2 regions of the Massilimicrobiota sp. SW1139 genome follow, and region 2 is predicted to be linked to the other one. Evidence: a T-box and tRNA genes for the amino acid it is inferred to sense, from the RefSeq annotation. Region 2 holds a T-box; the other holds one or more tRNA genes.
The links. The T-box of region 2 lies ahead of metG (methionine--tRNA ligase). A T-box ahead of a tRNA ligase gene usually reads a tRNA of that ligase, here a tRNA-Met.
Positions count from the first base shown of each region.

Region 1 (4,425 bases), on a different contig from region 2:
CAGTTTCTAATTCATTGGATGAGTATTTAATTCGTTCAGTGTTGGAACAAGGCGCTCAGATAGATTCATTTGGTGTAGGTGAAAATATGATAGTCTCTAAATCTTCACCAGTTTTTGGTGGTGTATATAAACTTGCTGCTATTGAAAAAGATGGAGAAATTATTCCTAAAATTAAAATATCTGAAAATACTGAAAAAATTACAAATCCAGGATTTAAAAAAGTTTATCGTTTAATTGAAAAAGAAACTCATAAAGCCATTGCTGATATTATTGCTTTCCATGATGAAGTTTTAGATGAAAATCAAGATCTTACAATTTATCATCAATTAGATGCATGGAAACATAAAACACTTTATGCTGGAACATATGAAATTCAACCATTGCAGACACTTGTGTTTGAAAATGGAAAAAATGTTTATCCATATTATTCTTTAGATGAAATTAGAGCATATTCTAATCAGCAAAAACAATTATTATGGGATGAAATTTTCCGTTTAGAATACCCTCATTTGTATTATGTTGATTTAACTCAAAAATTATTAGATTATAAGCTAAAAATGTTAGCGAAAGGAAAAAAAGGACATTAGTCCTTTCTTTTTAAAGGATTTTATTTATGATTATTACAGTTGTAGGATTAGGTGTTATTGGTGGTAGTTTTGTTAAAGCTTTAAAAGGAAAAGGATATGATGTTTATGGAGTGGATTGCGATCAGCAGACTTTAGAAATGGCGAAAGCTGAAGGATGTATTATTGAAGGGTATCTTGATGGACATCAGATTATTTCACAGAGTGATTTAACGATTATTTGTTTGTATCCATCAAAAGTTTTAGATTTTATTTCTGAACATACTTTTAAAAAAGGAAGTATTGTTACAGACGTTGTTGGTATTAAATCATATTTTTTAAATCAGGCTTTATCAAGAATAGATCAGGATGTCGAATATATTAGTGGTCATCCTATGGCTGGTCGTGAAAAAAAAGGCTATTTGTATGCCAGTCAGGAAGTTTTTCAAAATGCAAATTATATAGTTATTCAGCATGAACATAATCAGATAGATAAAATTGAATGGATGCGTCAATTTGTAGGACAACTAGGTTTTAAGAGTGTGAAAATCATGAGTCCTTATGATCATGATGAAATTATTTCCTATACATCACAATTACCACACACATTAGCTGTCGCATTGATGAATAGTGATGATGAAAAATATGAAACAGGTAAATATATTGGAGATTCATTTCGTGATTTAACGAGAATTGCTAATATCAATGCAGATTTATGGGCAGAACTTTTCTTTCATAATCGTGATTATTTATTGGTTTCTATGGAGCGTTTTGAAAAGCAATTTGATTTGTTAAAACAAGCTATTGCTTCAGGGGATGAAAAATCTTTAAAGGAAATGTTTTGTCAATCATCTAAGCGTAGAGAAAAGTTAGAAAAATAAGTCATCAAAAATTAAGAGAGTAGATTTATCAATGAAAAGATAAAGATACTCTTTTTTTAAAAAAAATATATATTTTAGAGAATAAAAAAGCTTTGAATTTAAGAAGTAAAATTAAAATATGGAGTCAAATGAGAGCAATCATTTGTAAAAAAAACGAAAAAAGGTATTGCATAAATGTGGAAAATATTATATACTAGGTGAGCAACGAGTTAAGGAAGTTGGTTCCATAGCCAAGTTGGTAAGGCTACAGACTGCAACTCTGTCATCGTCGGTTCGAGTCCGGCTGGAACCTCCAACTGCCCAGGTGGCGAAATTGGTAGACGCACAGGACTTAAAATCCTGCGGACCTTAAAATCCGTGCCGGTTCGACTCCGGCCCTGGGCACCATTCAAAAAAAGATTTTGAAAAAAATGAAAAAAAGTGTTGCAATTGAATAAGAAATGTGATATTATTGAATGGCACTGTTAAGAGGCGCTAGTAGCTCAACTGGATAGAGTGCTTGACTACGGATCAAGAGGTTGTGGGTTCGATTCCTGCCTAGCGCGCCAATCAAATATACGAACGGGAAGTAGCACAGCTTGGTAGTGCACCTGGTTTGGGACCAGGGGGTCGCAGGTTCGAATCCTGTCTTCCCGACCATTGTAATGGGGCTTTAGCTCAGCTGGGAGAGCGCCTGCTTTGCACGCAGGAGGTCAGCGGTTCGATCCCGCTAAGCTCCACCATTATGTTGCGGAGGTTTACCCAAGTCCGGCTGAAGGGATCGGTCTTGAAAACCGACAGGGGATGAAAGTCCCGCGGGGGTTCGAATCCCTCAACCTCCGCCATTTATTAAATTTCATATCGCGGGATGGAGCAGTCTGGTAGCTCGTCGGGCTCATAACCCGAAGGTCGTTGGTTCAAATCCTTCTCCCGCAACCAAATGGTCTGGTAGTTCAGTTGGTTAGAATGCCGCCCTGTCACGGCGGAGGTCGCGGGTTCGAGCCCCGTCCAGACCGCCATTTGTTTTGGTTCCGTAGCTCAGTCGGTAGAGCAGAGGACTGAAAATCCTCGTGTCGCTGGTTCGATTCCGGCCGGAACCACCATTTTTATCAAAAACGATTCACTACATGGCGGGGTAGCTCAGTTGGCTAGAGCAATCGGTTCATACCCGGTGGGTCGGGGGTTCGAATCCCTTCCCCGCTACCATTAAGTTTAATAGTGGTGAATACCACTTTTTATTTTACTTGGACCCTTAGCTCAGTTGGTTAGAGCTATCGGCTCATAACCGATCGGTCGAAGGTTCGAGTCCTTCAGGGTCCACCAAGATGTATGCAACCTCTTTATGAGGTTTTTTTATTTTTTTATATTATAATTTGTGTTATGATATTTTTATGATATTCATATATATTTCATAACAATGTTATATATTGATATAAAAGTAGGTGATTTGATGGATGATATGAAATATATGGGGTTAACATATCAACAGGTAGATGAACGTAAGCAACGAGGGCTTATTAATATATCACATGATAATATTTCAAAAACAAAAAAACAAATTGTTTTAGAACATACTTTGACTTATTTCAACTGTTTAAATGTTTTTTTAGCAGCCATTATTATTTCTACTGGTCGTTGGACCAATTTAACCTTTATGGTTGTCATCTTTATTAATGCTTTTATTGGTATTTATCAGGAGTTTAAGGTTAAGAAAATTATTGATCAGTTAACTGTTGTGACAGTTAAGAAAGTAAAAGTTATAAGAAATCAAGAAGAAATCATTATTCCTACGGAAGAATTGGTTTTAGATGATATTGTTTTTTTAGAAATGGGTAATCAAATAGGAAGTGACTGTATCGTTTTAAGTTCGCAGGGAATGGAAGTTAATGAAGCTATGTTAACTGGTGAATCTGAACCTGTTAAGAAGTATAAAGATGATGAGTTACTTTCAGGTAGTTTTGTAGTTGCCGGAAGTGCTTATGCGAAGGTTATTCGTGTAGGGAATGATAATTATTCCACTAAGCTTGTTCATAAAGCGAAAAATAAAAATAAAGCTTCTTCTGAAATGAAAGATTCTATTGAAAAAGTGATTAAAGTTTTAAGTGTTGTGATTATTCCAGTTGGTATCGTATTGTTTTTTTCACAACGTAGTGCCTTTCCAAATGATTTAGCCAGTGCCATTGTCAAAACTGTAGCTGGTGTCGTTGGAATGATTCCTGAAGGTTTGGTTTTATTAACAAGTTTATCATTTATCATTGGTGTTGGAAAATTGGCGCGTAAAAAGGCCTTGATTCAAGAAATGGAAGCTATTGAAGCTTTAGCAAGGGTAGATGTCTTATGCTTAGATAAAACAGGAACCATTACAACAGGTGAACTCAAAGTTGAAGAAGTGATACCTGTTGAGGCATATCGTTTAAAGGAAATAGAATATATTATGGGTGTGATGGCTCATGAGTTTGATGATGTCAATGCAACGCAATTAGCATTGCAAGACTATTTCTTTAAACAAGACAACGTTATTGTGAATAAACGTATTCCTTTTTCATCTCAAAGAAAGATGCGTGCCTTAAGTATTCAAGGAAATGGTAACTATGTCTTAGGAGCACCAGAATTTTTATTACCATCAGATCATGTTGTTTTAAATCAGGCTGATGAATACGCCCAAAAGGGATTTCGTGTTCTTTTGTTAGGAAAAACAGATTTGATTAATGAACAAGAATCAAGGATTGGTCAAGTTAAGCCAATCGCACTTATTATTATTTATGATTGTATTCGTCCTGAAGCTAAAGAAACATTACATTTCTTTGAAAATGCAAGTGTGGATATACGGATATTATCAGGAGATAATCCAGCAACTGTATCTCGTGTTGCTCAATTAGCTGGATTAAAGAATGGTCATCTCTATATTGATGCTTCAACATTACCTGAAGATGATATGGAATTAGAAAATATTGTTGCACATTATCATGTTTTTGGTCGTGTTAAACCAGAACAGAAACAGC
Region 1 is NZ_SJOR01000007.1:88,945-93,369, forward strand. It holds gene E0K96_RS05840 (nicotinate phosphoribosyltransferase) at 1-587, shown strand, start outside; gene E0K96_RS05845 (prephenate dehydrogenase) at 614-1,444, shown strand; tRNA gene E0K96_RS05850 (tRNA-Cys) at 1,665-1,739, shown strand; tRNA gene E0K96_RS05855 (tRNA-Leu) at 1,743-1,831, shown strand; tRNA gene E0K96_RS05860 (tRNA-Arg) at 1,916-1,992, shown strand; tRNA gene E0K96_RS05865 (tRNA-Pro) at 2,007-2,083, shown strand; tRNA gene E0K96_RS05870 (tRNA-Ala) at 2,091-2,166, shown strand; tRNA gene E0K96_RS05875 (tRNA-Ser) at 2,176-2,268, shown strand; tRNA gene E0K96_RS05880 (tRNA-Met) at 2,286-2,362, shown strand; tRNA gene E0K96_RS05885 (tRNA-Asp) at 2,366-2,442, shown strand; tRNA gene E0K96_RS05890 (tRNA-Phe) at 2,451-2,526, shown strand; tRNA gene E0K96_RS05895 (tRNA-Met) at 2,553-2,629, shown strand; tRNA gene E0K96_RS05900 (tRNA-Ile) at 2,670-2,746, shown strand; gene E0K96_RS05905 (HAD-IC family P-type ATPase) at 2,874-4,425, shown strand, end outside.
Region 1: it has a tRNA-Met gene. The T-box ahead of metG (methionine--tRNA ligase) is inferred to sense a tRNA for this amino acid. The anticodon was not compared.

Region 2 (4,425 bases):
TCGTTGTCGATACCATTGATACATATACTAACATTAAAAAACCAGGAATCATACTTGTAAACATTTGGGGTAAATATCTTAAACATAAATCATTTTCTGTATTTTGATAATTTGAATTATAATATTTGAACAGTACCCATAAACCCATTATACCTGCCAATAAACAAAGTAATGATAATATAAAAAATGTCATGTATGTTGTATAGATATGAATATATGGAATCACATTTGGAAACATGGTTATTGAAAAATAAAGTCCTACTATACTAAAAAACAGACAACAAACAATTGTTAAATAAAAAGCTGTTGTTTGTTGAAATGTATCCATAACATTCTGAATAAATTGATCCTTATTATTATACATTTTTTCCCCTCATTTCCATTTTTATTATTATATCACATCCCATCATCATTCTTTAACAAAAAAAGATCCTTGACGGATCTTCTCTTTATCTTATTTTTGTACCATTTGGTAAGTTTTCTACAGACACAAGTTCTAACATTTTTTTCTTAGATCCTGCAAGAATCATACCTTGAGATTCAACACCTCTTAATTTTGCAGGTTTCAAGTTAGATACAACAATAACTTTCTTACCAATCATATCTTCTGGTGTATAGAAATCTGCAATACCACTGACAATCTGTCTTGTTTCTTTACCAATATTGATTTGAGAAACTAACAGCTTATCAGCATCAGGATGTTTTTCACATTTTTCAACTGTACCTACAACCAATTCAATTTTCGCAAAATCATCAATTGTAATTTGATTGTCATCCTCTTGTTTTTCTTCTTTTTGAGGATATAAAGCTGCTACTTTCTTTTCTACTTCTTTAGGATCTAATCTTGCAAATAACTGTTGAGGTTTTTCAGTGACTTTTGTTCCTTCTTGATATAAACCAAAAGTATTTAAGTCTAAGAAGTTTCTTTGATCTGTATTGATTTGATCTAAAATCTTTGTAGATGTAGAAGGCATATATGGTTCTAATGCAATAGCAGCAAAACGGATGGCTTCAATTAAGTTATAAAGAACTGTTGCGAGACGATCTTTCTTGCTTTCATCTTTTGCAAGTGCCCAAGGCATTGTATCATCAATATATTTATTTGTTCTTCTTAGTAATACAAAGATTTCATCTAAGGCTTTAGATGCTTTAAATTCATCCATGTAAGCCTGAACTTTCTTTGGCATAGCTAAAGCAATTTCTTTTAATTCATCATCAACAGGTTCACTCACACCTGGATTTGTCACAATACCATCAAAATATTTATTTGTCATGGCAATTGTTCTATTGACTAAGTTACCTAAAATATTAGCTAAATCAGAATTAATACGTTCAACTAATAAATCCCATGTGATACTTCCATCATTGTCATAAGGAATTTCATGTAAAACATAGTATCTGACAGCATCGACACCAAAGATTTTAACCAAATCATCTGCATAGATTACATTTCCTTTAGATTTAGACATTTTGCTTTCACCTTGTAATAACCAAGGATGTCCAAAAACTTGTTTTGGTAAAGGAATATCTAAAGCCATCAACATAATAGGCCAATAAATCGTATGGAATCTCACGATATCTTTACCAATTAAGTGTAAATCTGCTGGCCAATATTTCTTATATAATTCACCATGATTTCCATCAACATCATAACCAAGTCCTGTAATATAGTTTGTTAAAGCATCAATCCATACATACACAACATGTTTAGGATCAAAGTCTACAGGGATAGACCATTTGAATGAAGTACGTGAAACACATAAATCCTGTAAACCTGGTTTTAAGAAGTTATTCATCATTTCATTCTTTCTTGAAACAGGTTGAATAAATTCAGGGTGTTCTTCAATATGTTGAATTAAACGATCAGCATATTTAGATAACTTAAAGAAATAAGCTTCTTCTTTGGCATCATGAACTTCTCCACCACAATCAGGACATTTTCCATCAACCAATTGAGATTCAGTAAAGAATGATTCACATGCTGTACAATATTTACCTTCGTAATGTCCTAGATAAATATCTCCCTGATCATATAATTTCTTAAAGATTTTTTGCACTTGTTTCACATGGTATTCATCTGTTGTTCTCATGAAACGATCATATGTTGTATCCATCATATCCCAAATTTCTTTGACAACAGCTGCTTTTTCATCAACAAATTGTTTAGGTGGAATACCAGCTTCTTGAGCTTTTAACTCAATCTTTTGTCCATGTTCGTCAGTTCCAGTCTGAAAATAAACATTGTATCCTTCCTGTCTTTTACTTCTTGCAATAGCATCAGCTAAAATAATTTCATATGTATTTCCAATATGAGGTTTTCCTGAAGTATAAGTAATCGCTGTAGTTAAATAATAATCTTTTGGATCTTTCATCATATCTCCTCCTTCAAAATAAAAAACGTCCTTATAAAAGGACGTATTATACGCGGTACCACCTTTTTTTATATCTGTCGATATACCCTCAAAACTTTAACGCAGTTAACGTTTATCTCTCACTATTCAAGATAACAGCTCCCAGCCCATCTTCATAAAAGTTATGTCCTGATTTGCACCAACCATCAGTTCTCTACAACGCCCTTTTAATCTCTGCTGTTCTTTGCCTTTTTTATACTCTTAAACATTATCAAATATTTTTTTTAAAGTCAATAAAGTTTCATAACTATTTTTTGCGAAATAGAAATCAATCTTTTTTTTAATAAGCGAAATCAATGATTTCATTACAGTTCTAATGATATAATGAAATTAATAAGAATAGAAAGGACTGATTTTATGGGTTTATTTAACAAAAAGAAAAAAACTGTCAATTGGGATGATGCTTATAAAGCTAAACCTCATTTTTATAAGCAATCTGATGGGAGTGTATTTGGTGCAATGAGTTTAACTGAAGGTGTGAAAACAATGTTCTTAAAACAGCCTCAAATACATTTTGAGGTTGAAGGTCAGCGTATATCACAATGGAGAATCGCTCTTATCAGCACGACAAATGATTCGATGATAGGTCAAATGGATTATGGAACATGTCTTAAAAAATTACAGCCTTATATCCTTGCTGAAGATAGCAATTTTATTTTAGTAAGAGGATTAACTTTAGATGAATTGAAGAGTCTATAAAATAACTTATAACAATTATAATATTTTGATTATTTGAGCAATCTTATAAATACAAATATTGAACACATGAAAGGAAGGTAAAAAAATGATTTTAGGTATTATTTTAGAGTTCATTGTTGTTTCTTGTATCATAATAAAGATTTTAAACATAAAGTATCATAATCAAAGTTATCTTAAAAAAGCCAATTCTCTTTTCACCGCTTTGTTATTGATTTATCTATTGATTATTAATACGCAAAGAGATAGTGTCATCTCTTTTATTTCTTCTTATTCTATTATATATATCATAACTTTGATTATTTATATTGTTCTTATCATTATTGAAACCATAAACACGATGAAGGGAAAAGGATAATGTATAAAAAATAATGGTCAAGTTTTATCTTTTTACTATCACTTTTTTAAATGTTATAATATTGATAAGGAGTGAGTGCATATGAAAAAGCTGATTATTTGGGTTGTGATGCAGTTTTTATATCGTGGTATGAAAGTTCTTTATCATGATGATCCACGTATGAAAGAAGAATTAGATGGATGGAAACAAGATAAATTTTTAACATTACAAGTCATGCATGGACCTTCCATCACAATCAAATACACATATCAAAAAGGATTACAGAAAGTCAAAAATGTAAAACCTGATATTTGTATTACCTTTAAAAGCATTCAGACAGCTTTGCTTGTTTTTACAGGTATGATGAGTGTCAAAAGTGCTTATTTAGAACATCGTTTTTCTTTAAGAGGAGATGTTTTTGAAAGTATGAGATTTGTCAGATGTGTTGATTTGGTGGAAACTTATCTTTTCCCTCGTTTTATGACAAAACGTATTTTAAATCATCAGGAAAAGAAATATAAACCGACTTTATTGATTTATATAAAAGCTTTATTTGCTTAGGAGGGATCATTATGTATTTTGAATTTGTCAATAAAACAAAGGTATGTGCTGGGCAAAATGCTTTAAGCCAACTTGAATACGAATGTCAACAATATCATATGAAACATCCTCTGATTTTAACAGACCATGTTTTATATCAACTCAAATATGTTGATATTCTTACCAAACATTTATCATTAGATTATAGTCTATATACAGATATTCCTGTTGATTCTTCTATTCATACAATTGAAGATATTCAAGATTATTATATTAAAGAAAATTGTGATGGATTGATTGCTTTAGGTGGTGGTAGTGTTTTAGATACAGCCAAAGGTGTTTATTTGATGTTATCACAGGAATGTGAATCCATTGAAGATATTTTAGGATTTGAAGATTTAAAACTTGGTCAAGATGTGCCATTCTTTGCGATTCCAACAA
Region 2 is NZ_SJOR01000005.1:81,700-86,124, forward strand. It holds gene E0K96_RS04690 (YwqG family protein) at 1-364, opposite strand, end outside; gene metG (methionine--tRNA ligase) at 450-2,444, opposite strand; T-box leader at 2,407-2,605, opposite strand; gene E0K96_RS04700 (DUF4299 family protein) at 2,769-3,110, shown strand; gene E0K96_RS04705 (hypothetical protein) at 3,547-4,005, shown strand; gene E0K96_RS04710 (iron-containing alcohol dehydrogenase) at 4,017-4,425, shown strand, end outside.